DNA from 2 places in the Streptomyces sp. M92 genome. Region 2 is predicted to be linked to the other one. Evidence: riboswitches for the same ligand, from Rfam matches in the RefSeq annotation. Region 2 holds a riboswitch; the other holds the start of a gene.
The links. A riboswitch is a leader RNA that binds a small molecule or an ion and turns the genes downstream of it on or off. The one in region 2 is predicted to bind thiamine pyrophosphate.
Positions count from the first base shown of each region.

Region 1: linked by a shared signal. The riboswitch ahead of thiO (glycine oxidase ThiO) and the one ahead of M6G08_RS16155 (thiamine ABC transporter substrate-binding protein) in region 2 are both predicted to bind thiamine pyrophosphate.

Region 1 covers NZ_CP101137.1:364,686-369,233, forward strand. The annotation lists gene M6G08_RS01650 (NAD(P)/FAD-dependent oxidoreductase) at 1-1,143, opposite strand, end outside; gene M6G08_RS01655 (avidin-fold protein) at 1,176-1,526, opposite strand; TPP riboswitch at 1,579-1,690, shown strand; gene thiO (glycine oxidase ThiO) at 1,688-2,896, shown strand; gene thiS (sulfur carrier protein ThiS) at 2,893-3,093, shown strand; gene M6G08_RS01670 (thiazole synthase) at 3,096-3,893, shown strand; gene pknB (Stk1 family PASTA domain-containing Ser/Thr kinase) at 4,121-4,548, shown strand, end outside.
Region 2 covers NZ_CP101137.1:3,534,197-3,538,744, reverse strand. The annotation lists gene M6G08_RS16160 (ABC transporter permease) at 1-1,083, opposite strand, end outside; gene M6G08_RS16155 (thiamine ABC transporter substrate-binding protein) at 1,059-2,144, opposite strand; TPP riboswitch at 2,224-2,329, opposite strand; gene rlmN (dual-specificity RNA methyltransferase RlmN) at 2,371-3,501, opposite strand; gene M6G08_RS16145 (phosphatidate cytidylyltransferase) at 3,660-4,548, opposite strand, start outside.

The sequences.
Region 1 (4,548 bases), 3.2 Mb from region 2:
CGCCAGCAGGGCGACCAGGCGGTCCTCCCGCAGCCAGCAGACCGTCCAGGCGGCGGACGCCGGGTCGCCGCGCCACAGGGTCGTGTCGGCGGCCGTGTGGTGACCGGCGTACTGCACGAAGCGGCCGAACTGCTCGGACCAGAAGTACGGCACCGGGTCGTAGGGCTCGGGGAGCTCGCCGGCGGCGGCGACGATGTCGGCGGCGACCGTGCGCGGGCCCTGGAGGGCGTTGTCCCAGTGGTGCACCATCAGCCGCTCCCCGTAGCGGCCGGAGGGGAAGGACGCGCAGTCGCCGACCGCGTACACGTCCGCGGCGGACGTGCGCAGGCGGTCGTCGGCCAGGACCTCGCCGTGCGCGCCGAGGGCGATTCCGGAGCCGGCCAGCCAGGCGGTGGCGGGCCGGGCGCCGATGCCGACGACGACCGCGTCGGCGGGCAGCCGCGAACCGTCGTCCAGGACCACCACGTGACCGGGCTCCCCGGAGCCTTCGCCGGGCTCGACGCGCCGCACGCGCGCGTGGGTGCGCAGGACGGCGCCGGCTTCCGCGTACCACCGCGTCATCGGGGCGGCGACCTCGGCGGGCAGTGCGCCGGCCAGCGGCCGGTCGGCGGCCTCCACCACGGTCACCGCGCAGCCCGCCTCCCGCGCGGCGGTCGCGAACTCGGCGCCGATCCAGCCCGCGCCGACGACCACGATGTCGTGCTGCCGCGCGAGCAGCGGGCGCAGCCGTTCGGCGTCGTCCAGGGTGCGCAGCAGGTGTACCCCGGACACGCCCTCGGTGTCGGGCAGCCGCAACGGTTCCGCGCCGGTCGCCAGGACCAGGCGGTCGTACGGCACGGGTCCCTCGGACGTGTCGAGGACGTGCTCGTCGGGGCGGACGCCCAGGGCCTCGCAGCCGAGCCGCAAAGTAATCCGGAGCGCCTCGAAGTCGATGTCGAAGGCGGAGCCCTCGGCGGTCCCGAGCAGGACGGCCTTGGACAGCGGGGGACGGTCGTAGGGCTGGTGCGGCTCGGCGCCGATCAGCGTGACGGGGCCGGTGAAGCCCTGCTCACGCAGGGCGACCGCGGTCTGCACGCCCGCCATGCCCGCGCCCACGACGACCACGCGGCGCTCCGGGGCCCGCTCCCGCGTCTGCTCGCTCACCTGATCACCTTAGACATCCCGCGCGCCGCCGGTCAGTGCCCGTGCGCGGTGACCTGCTCCACAACGCTGGTCCCGCTGCCCCGCTGCGACTCCCACTCCCAGGTCTCGTCCAGCCGCACCCGCCCGTCCGGCAGTTCCACGACGGTCGACACGCAGTGCCCCGACGACGTGCTGCCGTCGGTCTTGAGCTGCACGTACCGGAAGTCCAGGCGGTCGCCCTCCCGGGTGCCCACCAGGTGGCCGCGCAGGACGTCACCGCCCGCGTACTCGGCCCACACGGCGCCGTCCTGCTCGTGGTAGGTGAATCGGGTGCGCGTGCCCACCTGACCGGGCGCCTGGTCGGCGACGGGGGCGAGGACGAGACCGTCCAGTGAACGGGCCACGGGCTGAGGCTCCCTTACGAGTGCGATGTGCTGCGGGCTAGGGTGGCCAACGTAAGGCACTCGCGGGAGCCCGGACGCACCGGGCTGAGAGGGAGGCTGGCGGCCTCCGACCGTACGAACCTGATCCGGGTCATGCCGGCGAAGGGAGGGGCTGGACGCCCATGTCGTCACCACCGCACACGTCGTCCCGTACACCCGACGTCCTCGTCGTCGGGGGTGGGATCATCGGCCTGGTCACGGCGTGGCGGGCCGCGCAGCGCGGGCTCGCCACGGCCCTGGTGGACCCCGAACCGGGCGGTGGCGCCGCCCAGGTGGCGGCCGGGATGCTGGCCGCCGTCACGGAACTGCACTACGGCGAGGAGACGCTGCTCGCGCTGAACCTCGCATCGGCCCGCCGCTATCCGGAGTTCGCGGCCGAGCTGGCGGACGTCACGGGACACGACCTCGGTTACCGCCGCTGCGGCACCCTCGCCGTGGCGCTGGACGCCGACGACCGCGCCCACCTGCGGGAACTGCACGCGCTCCAGCAGCGTTCCGGCCTGGAGTCCGAGTGGCTGTCGGGGCGTGAGTGCCGGCGCCTGGAGCCGATGCTCGCGCCGGGCGTGCGCGGCGGGCTCCGGGTGGACGGCGACCACCAGATCGACCCGCGGCGCCTGGCCGCCGCGCTGGTCGCCGCCTGCGAACGCGCGGGCGTGGTCCTCCACCGGGTCTGGGCCGACCGGCTCACCGTCGGGCACGGCGGCGAGCGGGCCACGGGGATCGTCACCGCCGACGGCACCGTGTTGGAGGCGGGGCAGGTGGTGCTGGCGGGCGGCAGCCTGAGCGGACGGCTTGGGGGCGTGCCCCAGGACGTACTGCCGCCGGTACGGCCGGTGAAGGGGCAGGTGCTGCGGCTGACGATGCCGCGGGCGCACGGGCCGCTGCTGAGCCGGACGGTGCGCGCCGTGGTGCGCGGCAACGCCGTCTACCTGGTGCCCCGCGAGAGCGGCGAGCTGGTCGTCGGCGCCACCAGCGAGGAGCTGGGCTGGGACACGACGGTCACCGCGGGCGGCGTCTACGAGCTGCTGCGCGACGCCCACGAGCTGGTCCCCGGCATCACCGAGCTGCCCCTGACGGAGGCCCGGGCGGGCCTGCGCCCAGGCTCCCCGGACAACGCACCGCTGCTCGGTCCGACCGGTCTGGACGGCCTGCTGCTGGCCACCGGGCACTACCGCAACGGCGTGCTGCTGACTCCCGTCACCGGCGACGTCATGGCGCACGCCCTGACCACCGGGGAGCTTCCCGAGGAGGGCCGTCCCTTCACGCCCCGCCGCTTCGGCGCCGCCCCCGCTCTTTCTCCACTCCCGCGACTCTCGGAGCAGTCCGCATGAACATCTCCGTCAACGGCGAGCCGCGCGAGGTGGCTCCCGGCACGGCCCTGGACGCCCTGGTGCGCACGCTCACCACCGCGCCGTCCGGGGTGGCCGCCGCCCTCAACGAGACCGTCGTCCCGCGCGCGCGGTGGGCCGCCACCGCGCTGGCCGACGGCGACCGCGTCGAAGTCCTCACCGCCGTCCAAGGAGGCTGACCATGGCCGACGATCCCTTCGTCCTCGGCGGTACGTCCTACGGGTCCCGCCTGATCATGGGTACGGGCGGGGCCCCCAGCCTCGACGTCCTGGAGCGGGCGCTGGTGGCGTCCGGTACGGAACTGACGACCGTCGCGATGCGGCGGGTTAACGCCTCGGTGCACGGGTCGGTGCTGTCGGTGCTGGAGAGGCTCGGCATCCGGGTGCTGCCGAACACGGCCGGCTGCTTCACCGCCGGGGAGGCCGTGCTCACCGCGCGGCTCGCGCGCGAAGCGCTCGGCACCGACCTGGTGAAGCTGGAGGTCATCGCCGACGAACGCACCCTGCTGCCGGACCCGATCGAGCTGCTGGACGCGGCGGAGACGCTGGTCGACGACGGCTTCACGGTGCTGCCGTACACCAACGACGACCCGGTCCTCGCGCGGAAGCTGGAGGACGTCGGGTGTGCGGCGGTGATGCCGCTCGGGTCGCCGATCGGGTCGGGGATGGGTATCCGCAACCCGCACAACTTCGAGCTGATCGTGGAGCACGCGCGCGTGCCGGTGATCCTGGACGCGGGGGCCGGTACGGCGTCGGACGTGGCGCTGGCGATGGAGCTGGGGTGTGCGGGGGTGATGCTGGCGTCGGCGGTCACGCGGGCACAGGAACCGGTGCTGATGGCGGAGGGGATGCGGTTCGCCGTGGAGGCGGGGCGCTGCGCGCGGCGGGCGGGGCGGATTCCGCGGCGGCGGTTCGCCGAGGCGTCGTCTCCTGCGGAGGGCTTGGCGGTGTTCGATCCGGAGCGGCCCGCTTTCCAGTGAGCCTGCGCTGTCCTGACGTCTTGGTCTCCCACCCGCGCACCACCCGTTTCCAGTCGGGCGAGAGGTGGGCCCTGCCCGTGGGAGTGCATCGCCGTCGGCGGCTCACCGTTCATGGTCGTCGTCCGGAACGGCGCTCGTGCGTGGGAAGCGTCACAGGTGCGCTGCAGTACCGGGGCCGATCGGCGACAGCGGCGCCGGGTGTCCGTGGTGGCTCGTAGACTCGCTGCGTGGACACGACCCTCCAGGACCCTCTCGTCGGGCAGGTGCTCGACGGCCGGTACCGCGTAGAGGCGCGGATCGCGGTCGGCGGGATGGCCACGGTCTACCGGGCCGTGGACACCCGCCTGGACCGCGTGCTCGCGCTGAAGGTGATGCACCCGACGCTCGCGACCGACGCCACCTTCGTGGAGCGCTTCATCCGCGAGGCGAAGTCGGTGGCCCGGCTGGACCATCCCAATGTCGTACAGGTGTTCGACCAGGGGGCCGAGGGAGCGTACGTCTACCTGGCGATGGAGTACATCGCCGGTTGCACCCTGCGTGACGTGCTGCGCGAGCGCGGGGCGCTCGGGCCGCGGGCCGCGCTGGACATCCTGGAGCCGGTGCTGGCCGCGCTGGGCGCCGCGCACCGGGCCGGTTTCGTGCACCGGGACATGAA
Region 2 (4,548 bases):
GGCGTACTGGAGGGAGTTGCCGATCGCCTCGATCGGCGGGACCAGGAAGGTCCCGCCGTCCTCGCGGGTCAATGCCCGGTAGTAGCCGAAACCGGGTGCGTCCAGCGAGCGCCGCACCAGTACGGCCAGTGGCAGCAGTATCAGTGCGGCGACGGTGACCAGGACCGCCGCCAGCAGCGCCCACTGCCCGGTGCCGCGCGGGCGGCGCGCGGTCGTGGCCGCGTCCACCAGCCGCAGGGCCGCCTCCCGCCGCCGTACCGTCCAGGCGTGCACGGCGAGGACGGCGGCGACGGCCACGAACTGGACCAGCGTCAGTACGGCGGCCGTGGACAGGTCGAAGACCTGGGAGGTCTGCCGGTAGATCTCCACCTCCAAGGTGGAGAACGCGGGCCCTCCGAGGATCTGGACGACACCGAAGGAGGTGAAGGTGAACAGGAACACCATCAGCGCGGCGGCGGCCACGGCGGGTGCGAGCGCGGGCAGCGTCACCTGCCGCCAGGCCGTCAGCCGCGAGGCGCCGAGCATCCGCGCGGCCTCCTCCTGACGCGGGTCGAGCTGCGACCAGAGGCCGCCGACGGTGCGGACGACGACGGCGTAGTTGAAGAAGACGTGCGCGAGCAGGATCGCCCACACGGTGGTGTCCAGCCGCAGGCCCCACAACTCGTCGAGGAGCCCGCCGCGGCCGACCAGCGCCAGGAACGCCGTGCCGACGACGACCGTCGGCAGCACGAACGGCACGGTCACCACGGCCCGCAGCACCTGCTTGCCGGGGAAGTCGAGTCGGGCGAACGCGTAGGCGCCGGGCAGGGCGATCAGCAGGGTGAGCGCGGTGGAGGCCAGCGCCTGCCAGGTGGTGAACCACAGCACCTGCCGGACGTCGGACTGCGCCAGCACTTCCCCGATCCGCCCGAACTGCCAGGCCCCGTCGACCTTGAGCCCGCGCGCGACGATCGCGGCGACGGGGTAGGCGAAGAACGCCGCGAAGAACGCGACGGGCACGGCCATCAGACCGAGCCGAGCCGCGCTCCCGCGCGCGCTCCTCACCCGTTCCACCCGCTTCACCTCACCACGAGCGAGGTCCACGACTTGACCCACTGGTCACGCTTGTCGGCGATCTTCGCCGGCTCCATGGTCCGCGGGTCCTCGGCCGGCGGACCGAACTTCCGGAAGGACTCGGGGATCGCGGCGTCCTCGCGCACCGGGTACACGAACATGTTGAGCGGCAGGTCCTCCTGGAACTGCTTGGTCAGCATGAAGTCGAGGAGCGCCTTGCCGCCCTCCGGGTTCCCGGCGTTGCTCAGCAGACCGGCGTACTCGATCTGGCGGAAGCAGGTGCCCTGGGCGACGCCCGTCGGCGCGGTGTCCGGCTGCGGGTCGGCGTAGATCACCTCGGCGGGCGGGGAGGAGGCGTAGGAGACGACGAGGGGCCGGTCGCCCTTGGCCTTCTTGCCGCCGGACGAGCCGGAGAACTCCTCGTTGTAGGCCTGCTCCCAGCTGTCGACGACCTTGACGCCGTTCGCCTTCAGCTTCTTCCAGTAGTCCTGCCAGCCCTCGTCGCCGTACTCGGCCGCGGTGCCGAGCAGGAAGCCCAGGCCGGGCGAGGAGCCGGCCGCGTCCTCGGTGACGAGCAGGTCCTTGTACTCGGGCTCGACCAGGTCGTCGAAGGAGTCCGGCGGGGTCAGCCCGTGCTCGCTGAAGTAGGCCTTGTCGTAGTTGACGCAGATGTCGCCGGTGTCGACGGGCGTGACCTTGTGGTCGGTGTCGGTCCGGTACGCGGCGTCGACCTGGTCGAGCCCCTTCGCCTCGTACGGCTGGAACAGCCCGTTGTCGAGGGCGCGGGACAGCAGTGTGTTGTCGACGCCGAAGAAGACGTCGCCCTGCGGGTTGTCCTTGGTGAGGATGGCCTTGTTGACGGCCTGCCCGGCGTCGCCGTCCTCCAGGACCTCGACCTGGTAGCCGGAGCTCTTCTCGAAGGCGGCGACGACGTCCTCCGAGACGGCCCACGAATTGTGGCTGACGAGGGTCACGGTCCTGGAGTCGCCGGAACCCCCGCCGTCCCCGTCGGACGACGATCCGCACGCGGCGAGGCCGCCGGCCATGCCCAGCCCGACGGCGAGGGCGGTGACCTTCTTGGTGATGCTCACTGAATTCCTCCTGGGTGACCAGGAGAAGACGCGGCCCTGCCCGGAGCCCCTGGCGAGGGTCCCGGGCAGGGCGCAACAGCTCGAGTGGTGACCGATCTCCCTACCCAGAATGACCTGGGCCAGGTTCGGAGGGTCTGCGGCCGGTGCCGCACTCTCAGCGCTGTGGCGCTCCCCTGTCGGAATATGAAGATGTGATTTCTGTCAGGTCGTACTTCCGCCGGTCAGGTTACCTCTCGCTCGCGGCGAGCTGCCCGCACGCCCCGTCGATCTCCTGGCCACGGGTGTCCCGGATGGTCACCGGCACACCGTGTGCCGCGATCGCCTCCACGAACGCCTTCTCGTCCTCGGGCCGCGAGGCGGTCCACTTGGAGCCGGGCGTCGGGTTGAGCGGGATGAGGTTGACGTGCACGGGCCTGCCCTTGAGCAGCCGTCCGAGGCGGTCACCGCGCCAGGCCTGGTCGTTGATGTCGCGGATCAGGGCGTACTCGATGGACAGCCGGCGTCCCGACGTCGCCGCGTACTCGAACCCGGCGTCCAGCACCTCGCGCACCTTCCACCGCGTGTTCACGGGGACGAGGGTGTCGCGCAGCTCGTCGTCGGGGGCGTGCAGGGAAATGGCGAGGCGGCACTTGAAGCCCTCGCCGGTGAAGCGGTGGATCGCCGGGACGAGACCGACCGTGGAGACGGTGATGCCGCGCTGGGACAGGCCGAGTCCGTCGGGCTCGGGGTCGGTGAGCCGGCGGATGGCGCCGACGACCCGGTTGTAGTTGGCGAGGGGCTCGCCCATGCCCATGAACACGATGTTGCTGAGCCGGGCCGGCCCGCCGGGGACCTCCCCGTCCCTGAGCGCCCGCATGCCGTCCACGATCTGGTGCACGATCTCGGCCGTCGACAGGTTGCGGTCCAGGCCGGCCTGGCCGGTGGCGCAGAACGGGCAGTTCATGCCGCAGCCCGCCTGGGAGCTGATGCACATGGTCACCCGGTCCGGGTAGCGCATGAGCACGGACTCGACGAGCGTCCCGTCGAACAGCTTCCACAGCGTCTTGCGGGTGGTGCCCTGGTCGGTCGACAGGTGCCGCACGACCGACATCAGCTCGGGCAGCAGCGCCTCCCGCAGCCCCTCGCGGGAACCGGCCGGGATGTCGGTCCACTGCTCGGGGTCGTGCGCGTACCGCGCGAAGTAGTGCTGCGAGAGCTGCTTGGCGCGGAACGGCTTCTCGCCGATGGCGGCGACGGCCTCCTTGCGCTCGGCGGGCGTGAGGTCGGCGAGGTGCCGCGGCGGCCGCTTCGCTCCGCGGGGTGCGGCGAAGGTCAGCTCACCGGGGGCTGGACGGGCCACGGTCGGACAACTCCTCATGACGGCGGGCCTTGGCAACAACCCCCGCGGTCGGCGGGGAGAACGGCAGAGCCATGCCGAAGCCAGGAGACCTCACTGGATCATCCCCGCGTCGGCGGGGATACACGGAAGGGCCCGCGGCCACACGCCGCAGGCCCTTCCAGGCTACCCGATGACCGTCAACCCGAGCCGACGAAGATCACCAGCAGCAGCCACACCACCGGCGCCGTCGGCAGCAGCGAGTCCAGGCGGTCCATGATGCCGCCGTGCCCCGGCAGCAGCGTGCCCATGTCCTTGATGCCGAGGTCCCGCTTGATCATGGACTCGCCGAGGTCGCCGAGGGTGGCGCTGACGGCGACCGCGAGTCCGAGGAGCAGGCCCTGCCACCACGTGCCGCCGTCGATGGCGAACTGCATGCACAGCGCGCCCGCCGCCATCGCGAAGGCGACCGCGCCGAGCAGGCCCTCGCGGGTCTTGCCGGGGCTGATGCGCGGGGCGAGCTTGGTCCTGCCGAAGCGCCAGCCGACCGCGTACGCGCCGGTGTCGCTGACCACGGTGAGGACCAGGAAGGTCAGGACGCGCCAGGCGCCGTCGTCCGCCATCAGCATCATCGCGACGAACGTGGCGAGGAACGGCACGTAGAACGCGGCGAACAGGCCCGCGGTGACGTCCTTGAGATAGCCCTCCGGCGGTTCGGTCATCCGCCAGACCAGCACCGCGAGCGCCGTGAGCGCCATGGCCACCCACGCGCCCTCGGAGCCCCGTACGTACCCGGCGACGACCATCGCCGCGCCGCCGACGGCGAGCGGCACGAGGGGCGCCTTGATGCCCTTGCGCTCGTCGAGCCGCTTGGTCAGCTCCCACAGGCCCACCACGACGGCGACCGCGATCACGCCGACGAAGACGGCCTTGACGACGAACAGCGACGCGATGATGACCACGCCGAGTCCGACGCCGACCCCTATCGCGGCACCCAGGTCGCGCCCCGCGCTCTTCTTCTGCGGCTGCGGCTGGGGCTGCGCCGGCTGCGGGGCGTCGGGCATGGGCTCCGGATTCCGCGGCGCCGCC